One region of the Pseudonocardia xishanensis genome, then DNA from elsewhere that is predicted to be linked to it. Evidence: predicted binding sites of a transcription regulator. Region 1 holds the regulator's gene; the other holds the start of a gene.
What was found. Region 1 encodes HspR, which represses chaperone genes until heat shock. Its sites were predicted from a motif close to ANNTTGAGTNNNNNNNACTCAANNT; they were not measured.

Region 1 (10,410 bases):
CTACAACAAGAAGCTCGGCATGTTCGAGCTGACCGGCCTGCCGCCCGCCCCCCGGGGCGTGCCGCAGATCGAGGTCTCCTTCGACATCGACGCCAACGGCATCGTGAAGGTCACCGCGATCGACAAGGGCACCGGCAAGAGCCAGGACATGACGATCACCGGCGGCTCGGCCCTGAGCAAGGACGAGATCGACCGCATGATGGCCGAGGCCGAGGCGCACGCCGCCGAGGACGCCAAGCGTCGTGAGGAGGCCGAGGTCCGCAACCAGGCCGAGACGCTGGTCTACCAGACCGAGAAGTTCCTCAAGGACAACGAGGAGAAGGTCCCGGCGGACGTCAAGGACTCCGTGACCTCCGGGCTGGACGAGGTGAAGGAGGCCCTGAAGGGCACCGACGCCGAGGCCGTCAAGTCCTCGATGGAGAAGCTCGCCACCGAGTCGCAGAAGCTCGGCCAGGCGCTCTACCAGCAGCCGGGCGCCGAGGGTGCCCCCGCCGGTGACGCCGGACCCACCCCGGACGACGGCCAGAAGGCGGACGACGACGTGGTGGACGCCGAGATCGTCGACGACGAGGAGAAGAAGGACAAGTGAGCACTCCCTACGGATCCGACCGCAGGCCGGGCCCGGAGGGGGAGCAGGAGGAGCCGGTCCGCTTCACGGACCGGCGCCGGATCGACCCCCTGACGGGGGAGGTCCGGACCCCCGGGAACACCGGGGCGGGTGGCGCCTTCCAGGGCGCCACCGCCCCGCCCGGGGCTCCGCCCACACCGGAGGCCGAGCCGGAGATCGAGCTGGAGGACCCGCGCATCGCGGACCTCGAGAAGCAGCTCGAGGAGCGCACGAACGACCTCCAGCGGGTCAACGCCGAGTACGCGAACTACCGACGCCGGGTGGACCGGGACCGGGAGGCCGTGCTGATCGGGGCGAAGGTCTCCTTCGTGTCCGACCTGCTCACCGTGTTGGACGACATCGCCCGCGCGGAGCAGCACGGCGACCTGACCGGCCCGTTCAAGTCGGTCGCGGACAAGATCGTCAACGTGGCGCGGGGGCTCGGTCTCGAGTCCTTCGCCGTGGAGGGCGAGCTGTTCGAGCCGGCCGTGCACGAGGCCGTGCAGCACGAGCCCGCCGAGGCCCCCGGCCCCACGGTCACCGTGCTCACCGCGGTGCTGCGCCAGGGTTACCGGATCGCCGACCGGGTGCTCCGCCCGGCGATGGTCACGGTGGCGGACCGGCCGGACACCGCGCCGGAGACCGAGGCCGACGCACCGGCCGCACCGACTACTGAGGACTGAGAGGAGGCGGGATGACCCAGCGGGACTGGATCGAGAAGGACTTCTACCGTGAGCTGGGCGTCTCGTCCACGGCGTCGGACTCGGAGATCAAGAAGGCGTACCGGAAGCTCGCCCGCGAGCTGCACCCGGACGCCAACCCGGGGGACGCCAAGGCGGAGGCCCGGTTCAAGGCCGTCTCCGAGGCCTACGGCGTGCTCGGCGACGCCGCGAAGCGCAAGGAGTACGACGAGACCCGCGCGCTCTTCGCGGGCGGCGGGATGCCGGGCGGCTTCGGCGGCGGGCAGGGCTTCCCGGGTGGGTTCTCCCAGGGCGGCGCCCAGGGCTTCGACCTGAACGACCTGTTCGGGCAGGCGGGCCGCGGGGGCGGCGGCGGGGCCGGTGGCCTCGGCGACCTCTTCGGCGGCCTGTTCGGCAACCGGGGCGGCGCCGGGCCCGCCCCCGGCATGCAGCGGGCCCAGCAGGGCTCGGACGTCGAGAGCTCGTTGACCATCCCGTTCGAGGACGCGGTCCGCGGCGCCACCATGACGCTGACCGTGACCTCGCCCGGGACCTGCGACACCTGCCACGGCAGCGGGGCGCGCCCCGGCACCGGCTCGCACACCTGCCGGGTGTGCGGCGGGTCCGGGTTCGTGAACCGCTCCGAGGGCGCGTTCGCGATGTCGGAGCCCTGCCGCGAGTGCCGCGGCACCGGGTCCGTGGTCGACGACCCGTGCCCCGAGTGCCACGGGGACGGCGTCAGCACCAAGGCGCGGCCGCTGACCGTCCGCATCCCCGCGGGCGTGGAGGACGGCCAGCGCATCCGGCTGGCGGGCAAGGGTGGCCCGGGGCGCTTCGGCGGCCCGGCCGGTGACCTGTACGTCAAGCTGAAGGTGACACCGCACCGGCTGTTCGGCCGATCGGCCAAGAACGGCAACGATCTCACGCTGAAGGTTCCCGTGACCTTCCCCGAGCTCGTCTCCGGTGCGACGCTGACGGTGCCCACGCTCGACTCGACGGTGTCGCTCAAGATCCCCGCGGGGACCGCGAGCGGCCGGACCTTCCGGGTCCGCGGGCGCGGGGTGCAGGCGAAGAAGGGTGCGGGCGACCTCCTCGTCACCGTCGAGGTGGCCGTGCCGCAGCGGCTGGACGACGCCGCGACCGAGGCGCTGCAGGCGTACTCGGACGCGACGAAGTCCTTCGATCCGCGGGCCGACCTGCTCGCGCGATAGGAGGAGGTGCACGATGACCGACGGGACGGGCCCGCTCCCCCCGGGAGCGAGCCAGGACACCCCTGTCTTCGTCATCTCCATCGCCGCCGAGCTCTCCGGGCTGCACGCCCAGACGCTGCGCAGCTACGACCGGCTGGGGCTGGTGAGCCCCGGCCGGTCGCCCGGCGGCGGCAGGCGCTACTCGGCGCGGGACATCGCGCTGCTCCGCGAGGTGCAGCGGCTCTCCCAGGAGGAGGGCGTGAACCTCGCCGGGGTGAAGCGGATCATCGAGCTCGAGCAGCTGGTGGACGACCTGAAGGAACGGGTGGCCCAGCTGCACGAGGAGCTCGCCGCCGCCCACGCGGCGACCGAGCAGGCGATGATGCAGGGCGGCTACCGCCGCGGCGACCTGGTCCCGGTGGACCGGGGCGCCCAGGTCGTGGTCTGGCAGCCGCGCCAACCCCGGCGCAAACCCGAGAAGTGACCTCGAACGGCACCCGAGAGGGTGCCGTTCGCGCGTTCAGGCCTGCTGCGCGGCGGCGCCGTAGAGCGACACGAGCTGGTTGCCGAACAGCAGGGTGTCGATCGGCCCGAGCAGGAGCGTGACGAGCGCGCCGAGCCGCGGGTGCTTCTCGGTGAACGACAGCGCGTCCCCGGTCTCGTGGTCGAGGCTCAGCTCGCCATCCGCGAAGCGGTGCACCACCGCCGCGGCCCGCACCTGCACCGAGTCCAGAGCGGACAGCGCTGCCAGTGCGGCGGCGGGCTCGGTCCCGGTGATCACGACGACGTTCTCGGCCATGGACCGACGCTACCGCCGCGACACCGTGCCGCGCCCGACGGACCGTGCCGCCGGCCCGCGCCGTCGGATCTGCGCCGTCGGTCGTGCGCCGGACCTGCGCCGCGCCACCGGACCGTCACGCCGGACCCTGGCCGCCGGGTCGGGCCGCGGTGCGTCGCGCCTGCAGGCCGATCACCGCGGCACCGAGCAGGGGCACGGCGGCGAGCACCGACCATGCCACCACCGGCGGGGCGACTGCGGGATCCAGCAGCGCTCCCACCACCGTGCTGCCCACCAGCACCGCCACCCCGCCCGCCGAGGCGACCACCCCGAAGTAGGCGCCGAGCCGCCGCTCCCCGGCCAGCCGCGGGACGAGGTCCTGGGCGATCGGGACCGCCAGCATCTGGCCCGCGGTGAGCAGGACCACGAACGCGACGGACGGCCAGAGCGCCGCCGCGGGCAGCGCCGCCGCCACCACCGCGAACCCCAGCGCCATCAGACAGAAGCCGAGGACGAGCGCACGGACGCCGCGCGCATGGTCCGCTCCGCCTCCGCCGGACCGCCGCGCCCAGCGCGTCACCGGCAGCTGGCCCGCGATCACCAGTACCGAGGCGACCACGAAGAGCCAGCCCAGGGCCCCCGGCGACCCGACCCGGGAGAGCTCGGCGGGCAGCGCCAGGTAGAGCTGGTTGTAGCAGAGGAGGGAGGCCGAGTAGCCCGCCGCGAAGGCGAGGAACCGGCGGTTGGCCATCACCTCCCGCCAGCCCGCGAGGACCGGTTCCCCGGCGTGCGCGCCCGGCCGCCGCGGCAGCCAGACCAGGTGCCCGAGCAGGATCAGCACGAACACGCCTGCGGCGGTCAGGCACGCCAGCCGGAAGTCGACGAGCAGGAGCGCGGTGCCCACCAGCGGCCCGACGACCGTCCCGACCTGCCCGCTCACGGCGAACATGGCGAACACGTCCGCTCGCGTGATCTCCCCGTCCGCCTCCAGCCCGCCCGCCTCGCGGGCGATCGAGGACTCGACGGCGGGCGAGAACAGCGCGGCGGCGAAGCCGGTGAGCAGCGCCCCGGCGACCACCCCGGCCAGGGTGTCGGACAGGCCGAGCAGCACGAAGCCCAGCACGCGCAGCACACAGCCCGTCAGCACGACGGGCTTCGCGCCCCACCGGTCCGCCAGGGCGCCCCCGACCACGAACAGCCCCTGCTGGCTGAACGTCCGCAGCCCCAGCACGAGCCCGACCGTGCCGCCCGCGAGCGCGAGGTCGTCGATGAGGTGTACCGCGAGGTACGGCAGCACCATGTAGAAGCCGACGTTGAAGGCCAGCTGGGTGCCGACCAGCAGGCGCATGACGGGCGGCAGCCTGCCGAAGCCTGCCAGTGCGCCGAGGCGGCGCAGACCGGTCGGTGCGGCGGGATCGGGCATAATCGCCTAGTAGTAGCATCTGCATCTCACTTGTGACAGTGCCTGTGCTGTGGCATCCATGCAGGTCCACGCACATCATTGACAGTCCGTTCAGATGAACGCACGATCATCCGCGGCCCTGATCCCGATCCCCGAGAGGCCTGCGATGCGCACCCCGAAGCGGTTCCTGGCCGCCGTGGCCCTCGTCGGCCTGCTCGCAGGTTGCGGAGGCGGAGCGGCGCCCACGGGTGCCCCCGTGGCGGACGGTGAACTGCGGCTGGCCGCACAGTTCGCCCCCCGCTCCGGCTACGGGATGGACACCGACGACGCCTTCGTCGTCGCCCAGCTCGGCGCCACCGAGGCGCTGGTCAGGGCCGGGTCGGACGGCACGGCGCAGCCCGGCCTGGCGACCTCCTGGGAGCAGCGGGGCGCGACGTGGCGGTTCACCCTGCGTCCCGGCGTCACCTTCCACGACGGCACCCCGCTCACCCCCGCAGCCGTGGTGAACGCCCTCACCTGGGTCGCGGGGGTCTCCGCTCCGCCGCGGGCGATCCGTGGCATCGGGCTGCAGGCCGCCGAGGCGGGGTTGGACGCCGTCACCGTGACGACCACCACGCCGGACCCGATCCTCCCCCTGCGGCTGAGCAGCGTGAACACCGCGATCCTGGCGCCCTCGGCCTACACCGGCGGGCCGCCGTCGGTGATCGGCACCGGGACCGGGCCCATGCGCCTGGTCACCACCGACGGCACCCAGCAGGCGACCCTCGAGCGCCACGACGCCTACTGGGGCGGTCGGTCCCAGCTCGCGCGGGTCAGCGTGCGGTACGTCACCGATCCGGCGGCGCGCGCGCTGGCGCTGCGGGCCGGGGACGTGGACGTCGCCCAGGGGCTGCCGGAGTCCGCGCTCCTGGAGTTCAGCCCCGGCACGGGCTACGACGACCAGGCCGTGGCCGCGCCGCGCACCGTGTCGCTGATGCTGAACCAGAAGGGCGTGTTCGCCGACCTCCGGGTCCGGCAGGCCGTCGAGAAGGCGCTGGATCGGACCGCGCTCGCCGAGCAGGCGCTGGCCGGATCGGCGCTGCCTGCGCGCGAGCTCTTCGGGCCCGCGGTCGCGTGGGGGAGTCAGGAGCCGCCGCCCGCACCGGACGTCCCGGGTGCGAGGGCCCTGCTCGCGCAGGCCGGGTCCCCGCAGCTCACCGTGCGTCTGCAGACCTACCCGAACCGGCCCGAGCTGCCGACACTGGCGACGGCGGTGCAGGGGATGCTCCGCGAGGTCGGGATCGACGCACGGATCCAGATCGGCGAGTACGGCCCGCAGGAGCCCGCGCTGCTGGCGGGGGACTACGACATGTTCCTGCTGTCCCGCAACTACCTCACCGACGTCCCGGACGCCGGGTCCACCCTGGTCAGCGACTACTCCTGCGCGGGTTCGTACAACATCAACCAGTACTGCTCACCCGAGTTCGACGCGCTGCTGGGGCCGCTGGCGGCCACCGGCGACCCGGCAGGGCGGCAGGAGGTCTTCCGCGCCGCCGCCGCCAGGCTGACCGCCGACGTCGTCGGCGTGCCGCTGGTGCACTCGCAGGAGAACGCGGTGGCCAGAGGGGTCTCGGGCTTCGTCGTGGACCCGCTGTCCAAGCAGCTCGTCACTCCCGAGCTCACCCGCACGTCGTAGATGGGTGGTGTCCTGGCGCGCCGCTTGCTCGCCGCGCCGTGCGCGCTCGTCGTCGCCGCGCTGCTGATCTTCCTGCTGCCGCGGGTCGCCGGCGTCGACACCGTGCGGTCGGTGCTGCGCGGCCGGGTCGCGGAGGCCGAGCCCGATCCGGAGGTCGCCGCCCGGGTGAGCGCGGAGCTCGGCCTGGACCGCTCGTGGGTCGAGCAGTTCCTGCGCTGGCTGGGGCACGCCCTGACCGGTGACCTCGGGATCTCCTTCGCCACCCGGACCGCGGTCGCCCCCCGGGTCGGCGCCGCGCTCGAGGTCTCGGCGGTGCTGGCCGCGCTCACGCTGCTGGTCGCGGGGCTCGTGGGGATCCCGCTGGGGGTCCGGGCCGCGCGCCGCCCGGGTGGGCTCGCCGACCGCGCGGTCACCGGGTTCTCCGTGCTCGGCGTGGCGGTGCCGGAGTTCGTGCTGGCCCCGGTGCTGGTCCTGCTGCTCGCGATCGCCGTCCCCCTGCTCCCGGCGACGGGCTGGGGCGCCCCCGGGCAGGCCGTCCTGCCCGTGCTCACCCTCGCCGCCTTCCCCACCGCGCTGGCCGCGCAGCTCACCCGCGCCGAGACGCTCGACGCCCTCGGCCGACCGCATGTCGCCGTCGCCCTCGCCAAGGGGATAGGCGCCTCGCGGCTGGTCTGGCGGCACGGGGCGCGGCTCGCCCTGACCGGGGTGACGGCTCTGTCCGGGATGTTCTTCGCGGGGCTGCTCGGCGGGGCCGTGGTCGTCGAGGTGTCCTTCGGGATCCCCGGGCTCGGCAGGCTGCTCTACGACGCCGTGTCGGGCCAGGACCTGCCGATGCTGCAGGCCGGGCTGCTCGCCGTCGTCGCGGTGGCGGTGGTCGGCGGGATCGGCGCCGAGCTGCTGCAGCTCGCCCTCGATCCGGTTGCACGCAGCGAGGCGGAGTCGTGAGGCGTGCGCCCGTCCTGGTGGTGGTCCTGTTCGTGGTCGCCGCCCTCCTCCCACTCGACGCCCTGACAACGGACCTGGCCGACCGCTTCGCCGGGCCGTCCCTCGCCCATCCCCTCGGCACCGACAACCTGGGTCGGGACGTCCTCGCCCGGCTGGTGGTCGGCACCCGGCTCTCGGTCTGGTTCACCCTCGGGGCGACGCTGCTCTGCGCGGTGACCGGGACCCTGTTGGGGCTGCTCGCGGGCTACGCGGGCGGGGTCGCGGGCCAGGCCCTCCAGCGCGTGCTCGACGTGCTCGTGGCCATCCCCACGATCATCGTCGGCCTGGTCGTGGCGGCGGTGCGCGAGCCCGGCACGGGCACCCTGCTGATCGCGGTCCTGCTCACCGGCTGGACGCCCTTCGCGCGGCTGGCCTACCAGCTCACCCTGCGCGAACGTGCCCGCGAGTACGTCGAGGGGGCGGTCGCGCTGGGTGCCGGACCCGGGCGGATCACGCTGGTCCACATCCTGCCGAACGCGATCCGCCCGCTCGCCGCGCACGCCTGCCTGCGGTTCGCGAACGTGCTGCTCTCGCTGGCCGGGCTGTCGTTCCTGGGGCTCGGCGCGCCGCCGCCGACCCCCGAGTGGGGCGCGATGCTCGCGGAGGGGCGGCAGTACCTGTTCGCCGCGCCGCAGCTGGTGCTGGTGCCCGCGGTGGCCGTCGTCGGGACGGCGCTGCTGGTCACCCTGCTCGGGCGGCGACTGGAGCGGCGGTGGTCCGGCAGCTAGGGTGCTGTTGCAAAGTACTTGCGAGAGAGGGTCCGGATGGCGGTCACGAGCGCAGGCGGACGGCGGAGCGGCGAGGTCCGGCCGGAGTGGAAGGACACCCTCGGAGGGGTGGGTGTCGTTCCTCCGGTCGTCACGGACCTGCGGGCCGGGCTCGCGGCGGCGGGCGCCGCGCTCGTGGCCGACTACGCGACCGATCCCGAGCGGCTGGTCGACGCCGCCGCCACTGCGCTCGGCGGCGCGCTGCGAGAGCTGTTCGGCGTCCGGCCCCAAGGTGGCCCGGACGCTCCGCCGCTGGGTCTGCACTCGGACGGGGCGAACGTCGTCGTCGACGTGGCGGGACACGCCGTCCGGCTCCGGCACCCGGACGAGGACTGGCTGCTCATGCTGTGCGGGCGGGCCGCGGACGAGGGCGGCGACTCGGTGCTGGTCGACGGGTACGCGCTGGTCGAGGCGTTGCGCACGGCCGCGGAGCCGGAGCTGCGGGAGGTGCACGACTTCCTGGTCCGCACGGACGTCGACTTCTTCGGCTCGTGGACGACCCCCGCCCGAGGGGTCCCGACCACCCCGCTGGTCCGCCGGTTCGTCGAGCACACCCGCGGGGGCAGACGGATCGTGCGCGCGAGCGACTACGCGGCGCCCGTCCCGCGCTCGCCGGAGTGGGACCGCGAGCTGGCGCTGATCGAGCGGTACGCGGACGTCCTCGCCACCGCGATGGATCTCGCCCCGCGCTTCCGGCTGGACGCGGGCGACCTGTTCGCCCTGGACAACTACCGCTTCCTGCACGGTCGCGACGGCTACCGCGGCGAGCGCACCCTGCACGTCCTGACCGTGCGCACCACCGAGGCGGCGTAGCGAGGGCGATAGCGTTCCCCCGTGGAACTGCTGATCGTCGGGGTTCTCGGTCTGCTCGCGATCGCGGCGGCCTCCGCACTCTCGGACCGCTTCGGGGTGGCGACGCCGCTGGTGCTGGTGGTGCTCGGGCTCGGGGTGAGCCTCGTGCCCGGTGTCCCGGCGGTCGAGGTGGATCCGGAGTGGATCCTCGCGGGCATCCTGCCGCCGCTGCTGTTCTCCAGTGCGGTCGCGATGCCCACGATGGACTTCCGGCGCGAGCTCGGCGCGATCAGCGGGCTGTCGGTGCTGCTCGTCGTGCTGTCCACCGTGGTGATCGGGTTCGTGGTGCACGCCCTGGTCCCCGACCTCGGCCTGGCCGCCTCCCTCGCGCTCGGGGCGATCCTCAGCCCCACCGACGCCGTCGCCACGTCCATCGTGCGGAAGGTGGGCGTCGCGCCCCGGATCACCACCGTGCTGGAGGGCGAGAGTCTGCTCAACGACGCCACCGCGCTCGTCGTGCTGCGTGCGGCCATCGCCGCCACGGCCGCGTCGGTCTCGGTCGGCGGGGTGCTCGCCGACTTCGCGATCGCCGTGGTCGTCGCCGCGGTGGTGGGGCTCTCGGTCGGGCGGCTCGGGCTGCTGGTGCGCTCGCGGATCCGGCAGGCGCCGGTGAGCACGGTCGTCTCCTACGCGATCCCGTTCGCCGCCGCGATCCCGGCCGAGGAGCTGCACGGGTCCGGGCTGGTGGCGGCCGTCGTCGCGGGGCTGGTCACGGGTCAGGGGGCGATCCGGTACCTCTCCCCGCAGCACCGGCTGTCCGACCGGCAGAACTGGCGGACCGTGGAGGTGGTGCTCGAGGGCGCGATCTTCCTGCTCATGGGCCTCGAGCTGACGACGGTGGTGACCGCCCTGCGCGCCGACGGCGACTCCGCCCGGCTCGGGGTCGGTCTCGCGGCCCTCGCGCTGGTGCTCACCGTGGTGGTGCGCGCGGTGTTCACCGCCCCGCTGGTCGTGGTCCAGCGCCGCTTCGCCCGCCGCGGCGAGACGCTGCGGCCCGCTCTGGAGGGGGTGGACGAGAAGCTGGAGCTCGGCTCCACCGTCGAGTTCCGCGGTCGCAGCCGCGAGATCGACGACCCGGCGCGGGTCGCGCGGTTCCGCGGCAGGTTGCGCCGCAAGATCGCGGACATCGACCATCTGCTCGACGAGCCGATCGGCCCGCGGGAGGGTGCGGTGCTCGTCTGGGCCGGGATGCGCGGTGCGGTCACGCTCGCGGCCGCGCAGACGCTGCCCGAGGACACCCCGCTGCGCTCGCTGCTGGTCTTCGTCGCGTTCCTCGTCGCCGCCTCGTCGTTGCTGCTCCAGGGCGGGACGCTGGCGTGGTTCGTGCGTCGGGTCCGGCCGGCGCGCCCGGATCCCGAGGACCTCACGGCCGAGCGGGAGGAGCTCGTGTCCCGGATGCGCGCCGCGAGTCGCGAGGTCCTGGAGCGGCACTCCGCGAACCCCACCGTCGCGGCGTTCCTCGAACGCACCTCGGA
Region 2 (10,410 bases), on a different contig from region 1:
CAGGTGAGTACCGACCGTGCCCTCGCCGCCTCCCCGCGGCCGTCCGAGGGCGGCGCCATCCCCGCGGGCCTGGGCCTCGGCCCGGTGGCCGAGGAGCAGAAGCGCCGCGACCTGCGCAAGATGAAGATGGTCGCCACCGGGTTCCTGCTCGGGGCGACCGTCGTGTTCTTCGTGATGCGCTACCTCGAGCTGCACCAGGCGCAGGCCTGGGCCGGGTACGTGCGCGCCGCCGCCGAGGCCGGGATGGTCGGTGCGCTCGCGGACTGGTTCGCCGTCACCGCGCTGTTCCGCCACCCGCTCGGGATCCCGATCCCGCACACCGCGATCATCCCGCGCAAGAAGGACACCATCGGGGACTCGCTGGGGGACTTCGTCGGGGAGAACTTCCTGTCCGAGGAGGTCGTGCGGGACAAGCTCGGCAGGGTCGAGGTCTCGAACCGGGTCGGCACCTGGATCGCGCAGCGGGAGAACGCCGAGCGGGTCACCGCCGAGCTGGCCACGGCCGCGCGCGGGATCGTCACGGTGCTCAAGGACGACGTCGTGCAGGACCTCATCGAGCAGGTCCTGGTGCGCAAACTGCTGGAGAAGGAGGTCGGGCCGCCGCTCGGCAAGCTCCTCGAGGGCGTGCTCACCGACGGGGCTCACCGCCACCTCGTCGACCTGGTGTGCGACCGCGCCTACGACTGGGTCACCGCGAACCAGGAGATGGTGATGCGGGTCGTCCACGACCGGGCGCCCATGTGGACCCCCCGGTTCCTCGACGACATGATGGCCGACAAGCTGTTCACCGAGATCCAGGGCTACGCGTGGGCCGTGAAGACCGATCCCGAGCACCCGCTGCGGCACGCCGTGGACAGGTTCCTCGAGGAGTTCGCGAAGGACCTGCAGAGCGACCCGAAGACCATCGCGCGGGCCGAGCAGGTCAAGGTGCAGGTCGTCGAGCACCCGGACGTCCAGAAGTTCATCGGTCAGGCCTGGGGCGTGGCGAAGGGGATGATCCTCGACGCCGCCGCGGACCCGTCGAGCGAGCTGCGCGGCCGGGTGCGGGACGGGCTGATGGCCCTGGGCGCGCGGATGGCCGAGGACGTCGAGCTGCGCAGCAGGCTGGACGGCTGGCTGGCCGACGCGGCCGGGTACGTCGTGCGGCACTACCGCGGCGAGATCACCACACTGATCACGGACACGGTCGCGAAGTGGGACGCCGAGGAGACCAGCCGGAAGATCGAGCTGCAGGTGGGCCGGGACCTGCAGTTCATCCGGATCAACGGCACCGTCGTCGGCGCCCTCGCGGGCCTGGTCATCTACACGGTGTCGCAGCTGGTCTTCTGACTCTCGGGCGGCCCGGGAGTCACCGAGGGGCACTCGGCCCGCCAGGTGTCAGAGGGCCGCGCCGACCGCCAGGCCGAGGCCCGCTGCGCCGAGGCCGGCGAGGACCGATCCCACCGCGTTCGCGACGGCGAGGGGTCGGGAGAGGTGCACCGTCTCCCAGCCGAACGTGGAGTACGTGGTGAGCGCCCCGCAGAAGCCGGTGCCGATCAGAGCCGTGAGCCACGGGCTCGCGGCCGCACCCGTCACCAGCCCGAGCACGAACGACCCCGCGACGTTCACCGCGAACGTCCCCCAGGGGAAGCCGGTGCGGTGCCGGGACTGGACCAGCCGGCCCGTCAGATAGCGGGCGGGGGCGCCGACCGCCGCGCCCAGCACCACCATCAGCGGAACCATCGCGCCACCCGCATCCCCGCCCAGGTCGCGACCAGCGCCGCGAGCAGGGACCCGGCCAGGTAGAGCACTCCGAGGCCGACCCGCCCGCCGAGCAGCAGACGTTGGGCGTCCACCGCGTAGGTGGAGAAGGTGGTGAACCCGCCGAGCACACCGGTGGCGAGGAACGGCCGCAGCAACGGGTTCGTCCGGCGCGAGGTCACGACCTCCAACAGCGCGCCGATCGCCAGGCACCCCACGACGTTGATCAGGAACGTGCCGGGTGCGCCGGGGAGCGCGAGTCCCACCGCCCAGCGCGCCAGCGCGCCGAGCGCCCCGCCCGCGGCGACCGCCACGACGGCGCGGCCCTGTCCGCGCAACACCTCGGTGGTCACCGGCGGAGCCTATCTGAATCGTGGCGGAGACCACTCCACCAGCGCAAGCACACTGCTTGCAGGAGCTAGCAGTGGTGCGTACCGTCGAAGGTGTCCGGGGAGGTAGGGATGTCCGAGCACGGCGAGGGTCCCACCGAGCGGATCAACCAGGCCGTCGGCCAGGTCGGTCACGTGGTGGAGAAGACCGTCGACGACATCGGCTCCTACATCCGTGCCCAGCGCGAGTCGGCACAGGTCTCCCTGCGTCAGCTCGCCCGGACGGCAGGCGTGAGCAACCCGTACCTCAGCCAGATCGAGCGTGGGCTGCGCACACCGTCGGCAGAGATCCTGCAGCAGATCGCGAAGGGACTGCGGATCTCCGCGGAGGCGCTCTACGTCAAGGCGGGGATCCTCGAGGAGCGGCCGACCGGCGTCGTCACCGACGCCGTGCTCACCGATCCGCACCTCACCGAGCGGCAGAAGCAGGTCCTGCTCGACATCTACCAGTCATTCCGGCGCGAGAACGAGCCGGGCGAATCGACAGAACAGGGAGAGTGATCATCATGGCCGTGTCGCTGCCGACCGCCGCGGACGTCCGCAAGGTCCGCGAGCAGGCCGCCAAGTCCGCCGCCGAGCAGGTCGAGGTCGTCAAGACCCCGGCGCTGGCCGTGCTGGGTGCCGGGGAGTACGCGTACTCCACGATCCTGGGCGCGTACACCACCGCCAAGGAGAAGGCCGCCGCGCGGGCCGAGGCCGCGCAGAAGTTCGCCTCGGAGCTGCCGAGCGAGGTCGAGGGCCTGCGCTCGAAGCTGAGCACCGACGAGCTGCGCAAGCTGGTCGACTCGTTCCGGACCCAGGCGGAGAAGTACTACACCGACCTCGCCAAGCACGGTGAGTCCACCTGGGGCACGCTGCGCAAGCAGCCGCAGGTCAAGCAGGCCCTCAGCTCCGTCGAGGAGTTCACCGGCAAGCTGGACGCGCGGGTCGACTCGCTCGTCGACGACGCGCACGACGTCGCGGAGAAGGCCCTCTCCACGCTGACCACGCAGACGCGCTCGGTCGGCGAGAAGGTCGCCGTCCGCACCCGGAAGGTCGCCGACGAGGCCGCCGAGACCATCACCGAGGTCACCTCGGAGGTCTCCGAGACCGTCGCCGAGGCCGGTGAGGATGCGGCGAAGGCCGTCGACGAGGCCGGTGACGAGGCCGCCGCCACCACGCGCAGCACCACCCGCCGCGCGGCGAACCGCACCGCCCCGGCGAAGACCACGCCGAAGACCGCCACCCGCAAGCCCGCGGCGCGTCGTACGAGCACCGACAAGACCCCGCCGAAGTCCTCCTGATCCCAGGAGATCCCCAGGCGCACACCGGCCCCGGAGCAGCTGCTCCGGGGCCGGTGGTGTGTCGGTGCTGTGTCGTAGGGCGTGCGGGTATGTCCTGATCCGGGAGACCCACGTAGTCTGGCGCGGTGAACGTGTTCACCATGCTCGACCGGCTGGTGCTGTTCGTCATCGGCATCGTGGTCGCGGTGTGCGCGGGGTACGCCTTCGTGCACGCCATCCGTCAGCGTGCCGATGCGTTCCAGGCCGCCAGCAAGCTCACCAAGAACGCGTGGCTCGGCATCACCGGTGCCGCCGCGCTGTTCCTGCTGGTCATCCCCCTGTTCGGGGTCATCTCCACGCCGAGCCTGTACGGCGTGATCATGTCCTTCCAGGGCCTGCGCAGCGAGCTCACCCTCTTCTGGCTGGCCGGCACGGTCGCCATGCTCGTCTACCTGGTGGACGTGCGCCCCGCCGTCGTCGCCGCGTCCCGGGGTGGCAACGGCTGGTGAGTGTGCTCGGCACCCTGGCCGCGGTCCCCGTGGGCGAGCGGCCGGAGCTGCTCGCCGAGCCCGTCGCGAAGGCGGTCGCGGGTCTGCCCGGCATCCTCGTCGCGGAGATCGATCCCGAGCTCGCCGACACGGCCGCGTTCTGCGAGGCCTACGCCTCCCCGCCGGAGTTCTCGGCGAACTGCGTGGTGGTCTCCGGCAAGCGGGAGGGGCAGGTCCGGTTCGCCGCCTGCCTGGTCCTGGCGACCACCCGCGCGGACGTGAACGGCGTGGTCAAGCGGCGGTTGGACGTCCGCAAGGCCAGCTTCGCCCCGATGGACCTGGCGGTGGAGCTCACCGGCATGGAGTACGGCGGCATCACCCCGCTCGGCCTCCCCGCGGACTGGCCGCTGCTGGTCGCCCCGGAGGTCGCCGCCGCCGAGGCCGTGGTCATCGGCAGCGGGATCCGGGGCTCGAAGCTGGCGGTGCCGGGTGCCCTGCTCGCGGGCCTGCCGGGCGCCGAGGTCGTCGAGAACCTGGCGAGATGAACGTCGGTGTCGTTCGATCATCGTCGTGACGACACCGAGGTTCATGTCGACAGCTGGGCGGCGAGGCGGAGGGCCAGTGCGGCGGTGGTGAGGCTGGGGTTCGCGGCCGGGGAGCTCGGCAGGACCGAGTTGTCGCAGGCGTAGAGGTCCGGGATGCCGTGGAAGGCCAGGTCCGGGTCCACGACGCTCGCCGCCGGGTCCGTGCCCATCCGCAGTGTCCCGACCTCGTGGGCGACCCCGCCCAGCAGCGCGTCCTGCAGACCCGGGCCGCCCGCCTCGCCGAGGATCGGTTGGGCACCGAGGCCGGTGAGCAGGTCCGCGACGAGCCGGTCCGCCTCGGCGAGATCGGTGGCGGGCGGCGCCACCCGTTCCAGCACCAGCCGGGCCCGGGTCGCGGGATCGGGGCCCTGCAGCGTCACCGCGTTGCCCGGGGCCAAGGCGGCGGGGAAGAGCACCACGACCTCGCACTCCGTCCAGCCCGCGCGCACCGCGCGCTCGCGCTCGAGGTTGGTCGGGTCGACGTAGCGGGACTGGTTCAGGTTCGCCCCGATCTCGACGACCATCAGGAACCCGTGCGCGCCGGGCGCCGCGGCCGGGTGCCGCAGGGCGATCTTCGCGGACTCGCCCGGCCCGATGCCGAGCGAGCCCGGTGGCAGCGCGAAGTGCCGGAAGCGGATCGTGTGGTCGGTGATCCCGCGGCCGATGAGCGGGTTCGGCAGGCCGGAGAGCAGGGCGATCTTCGCGGACTCGATCGTGCCCGCGGCCAGCACGGTCCTCCGCCCGCGGTAGGTGCGCGGCCTGCCCGCGAGCAGGTCCCAGCTGTGCACCAGGCCGGGCTCGACACGCTGCACGGCGTGGTGCAGGTTGACCTGGGGCTTGCCGGTCCAGCGCGTCGGCGGAGACCGCGAGCAGCCGGTCCTCGAGCAGGAGGTCGGCCGTCGAGAAGTACCCCGCGGGGACGCCGAGTGCGCTCGCCCCGCGGTACTGCACGGCCACGGGCGCGTGCTCGGCGACGAACCCCGGCACCAGCGCCTCGACCGCGGCGCGGGCCTTCTCCTGGAAGGCGTCCCGCTCCGGCGCGACGACGTTGAGCGCCCGCTCGGCGGCCGCGTACCCGCCCTGTTCCAGCGAGTCCCGCACGACCGCGGGCCAGCCCGCGAACTCCCACGGCGCCATCCGCGGCACCAGCCCGCCCCAGAACAGCGACCGGCCGCCGAGGGCGAACGCGTGCCCGGCGTCGACGGCGGGTGAGTCCGTCTCGTAGCTGCGCACCTTGAACTCGTCCCACAACGACCACACGTGCTTGGCGAAGGCGCCGATCCGCAGCTGCCGGGCGAGGTTGCCGACGTGGGTGGGGAACAGGTACGAACCGGCCTCCAGGACCAGGACGTCCTGCCCGGCCCTGGCCAGCCGGGACGCCAGCAGGCCGCCGCCCATCCCGGATCCGACGACCACGACGTCGTACTCGTGGTCGGGGTCGGTGTTGCGCGGGAAGAAGCGCTGCGCCACCGAACCGGTCTCGACGGTGAGGCCCTCGGGCTCGGCGAACGCGACGTCGGTGAAGTCCGCCCCGGCCGCGAGCTCGGCCCGGGTGAGCCGGGTGACCGGCCCCAGCCTGCCCGGGGTGAGCACGAACCGGAAGGCGATGCCCGCCGGGAACTGCGCCTCGTCGATCTCGAAGGTCCAGGCACCGTCGGTGTAGTCGCCGCCGCGGTCCAGCTGCCACTGCGGGGCCCAGCGCAGCACGACGAGCCGGTCCGGTGCGAGGTCCTCGGTGACGAGGCGGATCACTCCCATGCACGAGGAGAGCGCTCCGCCCGTCCGGTGATACCCGGGAGTCCGGGGCCACCCGGTACTGAGCCGGTCCCCGGACAGCAGCGTCCCCGCCTGCTTGACGTGCCGGAGCTCCGGCCCGGACACGGCGGCCGCGAAAGCGACCTCGGGCTGCCGGGCGAGCGCACGGCCTGCGCTCGTGAGCTCCGCCGGGTGCACACGCAGCAGGAGGTTCGCCCGAGCGTGGTAGCCCAGCGCGGCCGCGGCGATCTCGACATCGATGTGGACCACGCGGCGGTCGATCAGCATCTCCAGGCGGCGGGCCGCGCGTCCGGGCGTGAGGCCGGTCGCGGCGGCGATCTCCACCAGGCCGGCGCGGCCGTCCGCGGCGAGGACGTCGAGCACCGACTCGTCCTCGGGCGGGGTGACCTGAGTATCCTCGACTCAAGGTTCCGGTGTTCGCTCCGGGAGGAATTACTTGAGCGCTGGAATGAGCCTTGCGCTGTAAGCGTTGGTCGGGACATGACACAGACGCTGAAGCTGCCGGTGCTTCCGCTGACCGACTCGGTGGTGCTGCCCGGCATGGTGGTTCCCGTCCGGCTCGACGCGCCGGAGGTTCAGGCTGCGGTCGATGCCGCAGAAGGCAAGAAGGTGCTGGTCGTGCCCCGGCTCGACGGCAAGTACGCCGCGATCGGTGTGGTCGCGGTCCTCGAACAGATCGGCAGGCTCCCGAGTGGGGAGCGGGCCGCCGTCGTCCGCGGTGAGACGCGGGCGCGCATCGGTTCCGGTGTGACCGGACCCGGTTCGGCCCTGTGGGTCGAGGCCGAGACGGTGGAGGAGTCCCCCGTCACCGGCCGCACCCAGGAGCTGGCCAAGGAGTACAAGGCGCTCGTCGTCTCGATCCTCCAGCAGCGTGGCGCCTGGCAGATCATCGACGGCGTCCAGCAGATCACGGACCCGTCCGAGCTCGCCGACACGGCGGGCTGGAACCAGTGGCTCGACGTCGAGCACAAGTCGCAGCTGCTCGCGGAGACCGACGTGACCCGTCGGCTGGAGCTGCTGCTGGAGTGGACGAAGGCGCACGTCGCCGAGCAGGAGGTCTCCGAGAAGATCGCCGGGGACGTCCGCGAGGGCATGGAGAAGCAGCAGCGCGAGTTCCTGCTCCGCCAGCAGCTCGCCGCCATCCGCAAGGAGCTGGGAGACGACGACCCCGAGGGCGAGGCGGACTACCGCCAGCGCGTCGAGGCGGCGGACCTCCCCGAGGACGTCCGCAAGGCCGCGCTGACCGAGGTCGGCAAGCTGGAGCGGGCGTCCGACCAGAGCCCCGAGTCCGGCTGGATCCGGACCTGGCTCGACACGATCCTGGACATCCCCTGGTCCGAGACGACGGTCGATCAGGACGATCTCGTTGAGGCTCGGCGGATCCTGGATGCCGACCACGCGGGCCTGGACGACGTCAAGGAGCGGCTGATCGAGTTCCTGGCCGTCCGGTCGCGGCGCACCCGCAAGGGGCTGGACACCATCGGTGGCCGCGGCTCCGGTGCGGTGCTCGCGCTCGTCGGCCCGCCCGGCGTCGGCAAGACGTCGCTCGGTGAGTCCGTGGCGCACGCGCTCGGCCGCAAGTTCGTCCGCGTCGCCCTCGGTGGCGTCCGCGACGAGGCGGAGATCCGCGGGCACCGGCGCACCTACGTCGGCGCGCTGCCCGGCCGCATCGTCCGCGCGATCCGCGAGGCGGGCTCGATGAACCCCGTCGTGCTGCTGGACGAGATCGACAAGGTCGGCAGCGACTACCGCGGCGACCCGTCCGCGGCCCTGCTCGAGGTGCTCGACCCGGCGCAGAACCACACGTTCCGCGACCACTACATCGAGGTGGACCTGGACCTGTCCAACGTGCTCTTCCTCGCCACCGCGAACGCCTACGACACCATCCCCGGCCCGCTGCTGGACCGCATGGAGGTCGTGACGCTCGACGGCTACACGGAGGCCGAGAAGATCGCGATCGCCCGCGACCACCTGCTCCCGCGGCAGATCGACCGCGCCGGACTGGCGGCCGAGGACGTCGAGTTCTCCGAGGTCGCGCTCGGCATGATCGCCGCCGAGTACACCCGCGAGGCGGGGGTGCGGCAGCTGGAGCGGGGCCTGGCGAAGGTCCTGCGCAAGGTCGCCGTCGGCCTCGACTCGGGGGAGGAGGCGCCGATCCACGTCGACGCCGAGACCCTGGTCAAGTACCTGGGCCGGCCGAAGTTCACCCCGGAGTCGGCGGAGCGCACCTCCGTCCCGGGCGTGGCGACCGGCCTGGCCGTGACCGGCGCGGGCGGGGACGTCCTGTTCATCGAGGCCACCTCGATGGACGGCGACCCCGGCCTGATGATCACCGGTCAGCTCGGCGAGGTGATGACCGAGTCCGTCTCGATCGCGCTGAGCTACCTGCGGTCGAAGGGCCTGGCGGGCGACCTGGCGTCGAAGAAGCTGCACGTGCACGTCCCCGCGGGCGCGGTCCCGAAGGACGGCCCGTCGGCAGGCGTCACGATGACGACGGCGCTCGCGTCGCTCGCCAGCGGACGCCCGGTCAAGTCGTCGGTCGGCATGACCGGTGAGGTCACGCTGCAGGGCAAGGTGCTCCCGATCGGCGGGGTCAAGCAGAAGCTGCTGGCCGCGCACCGGGCGGGCCTGACGGACGTGATCATCCCGAAGCGCAACGAGCCCGACCTGGACGACCTGCCGGAGTCGGTGCGCGGTGAGCTGCGGGTGCACCCCGTCGCCGACGTCAGCGAGGTCCTGGAGATCGCTCTGGAGCCGGTCTCCGAGCGCGTCTGACACACGGCCACGGCGCCCCCACCCGATCCGGGTGGGGGCGCCGTTCGCGTCGGCACCGGACCCTGCCGGTCGGCCGAGGGGTCGGGAACTGCGTACAGCCGCCCACCCCCGAACGGGTGCACCCTCGTCGTCCGGACGACCGGGAGGAGCCCGTCATGACCAGCACGGCACCGAGCGACGTCGAGGACCTTCGCCGGGTGATGACCGGCCCCGTGTTCACGCCGGACGATGCGGACTACGACGAGGTCCGCAAGGTCCTGAACGCCGACATCGACCTCCGGCCCGCCGTCGTCGCGCGCTGTGCGGGCGTCGACGACGTGGTCACCGCGGTCCGGTACGCGCAGCGGAACGGTCTCGAGATCGCCGTGCGCAGCGGCGCTCACAACTTGGCGGGCCTCTCGTCCGTCGAGGACGGTCTCGTCGTCGACCTGAGCGGGATGCGCTCCGTCGAGGTCGACCCGGTCGCCCGCCGCGCCCGGGTTCAGGGCGGAGCGCTCCTCGCGGACCTGGACGCCGCGACGCAGGAGTACGGCCTGGCGGTGCCTTCGGGGCTGGTGGGGCACACGGGGGTCGGCGGTCTCACGCTCGGCGGCGGCATGGGATGGCTGACCCGCAAGGCGGGACTGGCGATCGACAACCTGGTCTCGGCCGAGATCGTCGTCGCGGACGGGTCCGTCCTGCGGCTGTCGGAGTCCGAGAACGCGGACCTGTTCTGGGCGATCCGCGGCGGCGGGGGCAACTTCGGTGTGGTCACCGAGTTCGAGTTCCGGCTGCACGAAGCCGGCCCCATGGTGCAGTTCGGGATGCTGCTGTGGCCGCTCGAGCAGGGCATGCCTGCCTTGCGGGCGCTGCGGGAGGTCGTGGCCGATCTGCCGCCGGAGGTCAACGCCATGATCGCCGGCCTGTCCGTGCCTCCGGTGCCGTTCGTGGCCGACGAGCATCACGGCATGCCCGCCGTCGGTGCGATCCTGGTCGGCTTCGGCTCCGACGAGGAGTTCGAGAGCGTCGCGAACCGGATCAGGCAGGCCCTGCCGCCGCTGATCGACGCGGTCATGCCTCTGCCGTACACCGCCCTGCAGTCCCTGTTCGACGACGCCAACGGCTGGGGCAAGTACTTCTACGAGAAGTCCTGTCGCCTGCCGGACTTCACCGACGAGGCCATCGAGGTGATCCTGGAGCAGATGCCGCGGCGGGCTTCCGCGGAGTCCGTGTTGCTGAGCTACCGCCTCGATGCCGCCTACTCGGCGGCGTCCGAGGACGCGACGGCGTTCGGGGGGACCCGCGAGCCCCACTACGCAGTGTTCCTCATCGGCATCTCCTCCGATCCCGCTCTGCTCCCCGCCGAACGTGCCTGGGCGAGGAGCCTCTGGGAGGGTCTGCGCCCGGCCTCGCTCGG

Region 2: the regulator HspR is predicted to act here: its motif matches at 6,624-6,648, upstream of lon (endopeptidase La).

The regions. Positions count from the first base shown of each region.
Region 1 is NZ_BAABGT010000024.1:46,887-57,296, reverse strand. Features, by position in the region: gene dnaK (molecular chaperone DnaK) at 1-589, shown strand, start outside; gene grpE (nucleotide exchange factor GrpE) at 586-1,290, shown strand; gene ABD993_RS07660 (DnaJ C-terminal domain-containing protein) at 1,302-2,498, shown strand; gene ABD993_RS07655 (heat shock protein transcriptional repressor HspR) at 2,512-2,961, shown strand; gene ABD993_RS07650 (hypothetical protein) at 2,998-3,276, opposite strand; gene ABD993_RS07645 (MDR family MFS transporter) at 3,392-4,678, opposite strand; gene ABD993_RS07640 (ABC transporter substrate-binding protein) at 4,773-6,332, shown strand; gene ABD993_RS07635 (ABC transporter permease) at 6,333-7,277, shown strand; gene ABD993_RS07630 (ABC transporter permease) at 7,274-8,044, shown strand; gene ABD993_RS07625 (TauD/TfdA family dioxygenase) at 8,153-8,896, shown strand; gene ABD993_RS07620 (cation:proton antiporter) at 8,918-10,410, shown strand, end outside.
Region 2 is NZ_BAABGT010000004.1:101,518-111,927, reverse strand. Features, by position in the region: gene ABD993_RS01645 (DUF445 domain-containing protein) at 121-1,329, shown strand; gene ABD993_RS01640 (fluoride efflux transporter FluC) at 1,378-1,722, opposite strand; gene ABD993_RS01635 (fluoride efflux transporter FluC) at 1,710-2,093, opposite strand; gene ABD993_RS01630 (helix-turn-helix domain-containing protein) at 2,202-2,630, shown strand; gene ABD993_RS01625 (hypothetical protein) at 2,642-3,412, shown strand; gene ABD993_RS01620 (DUF2516 family protein) at 3,538-3,900, shown strand; gene ABD993_RS01615 (YbaK/EbsC family protein) at 3,897-4,424, shown strand; gene ABD993_RS01610 (GMC oxidoreductase) at 4,466-5,275, opposite strand; partial or broken gene ABD993_RS37050 (hypothetical protein) at 5,826-6,563, opposite strand; gene lon (endopeptidase La) at 6,720-9,014, shown strand; gene ABD993_RS01595 (FAD-binding oxidoreductase) at 9,170-10,410, shown strand, end outside.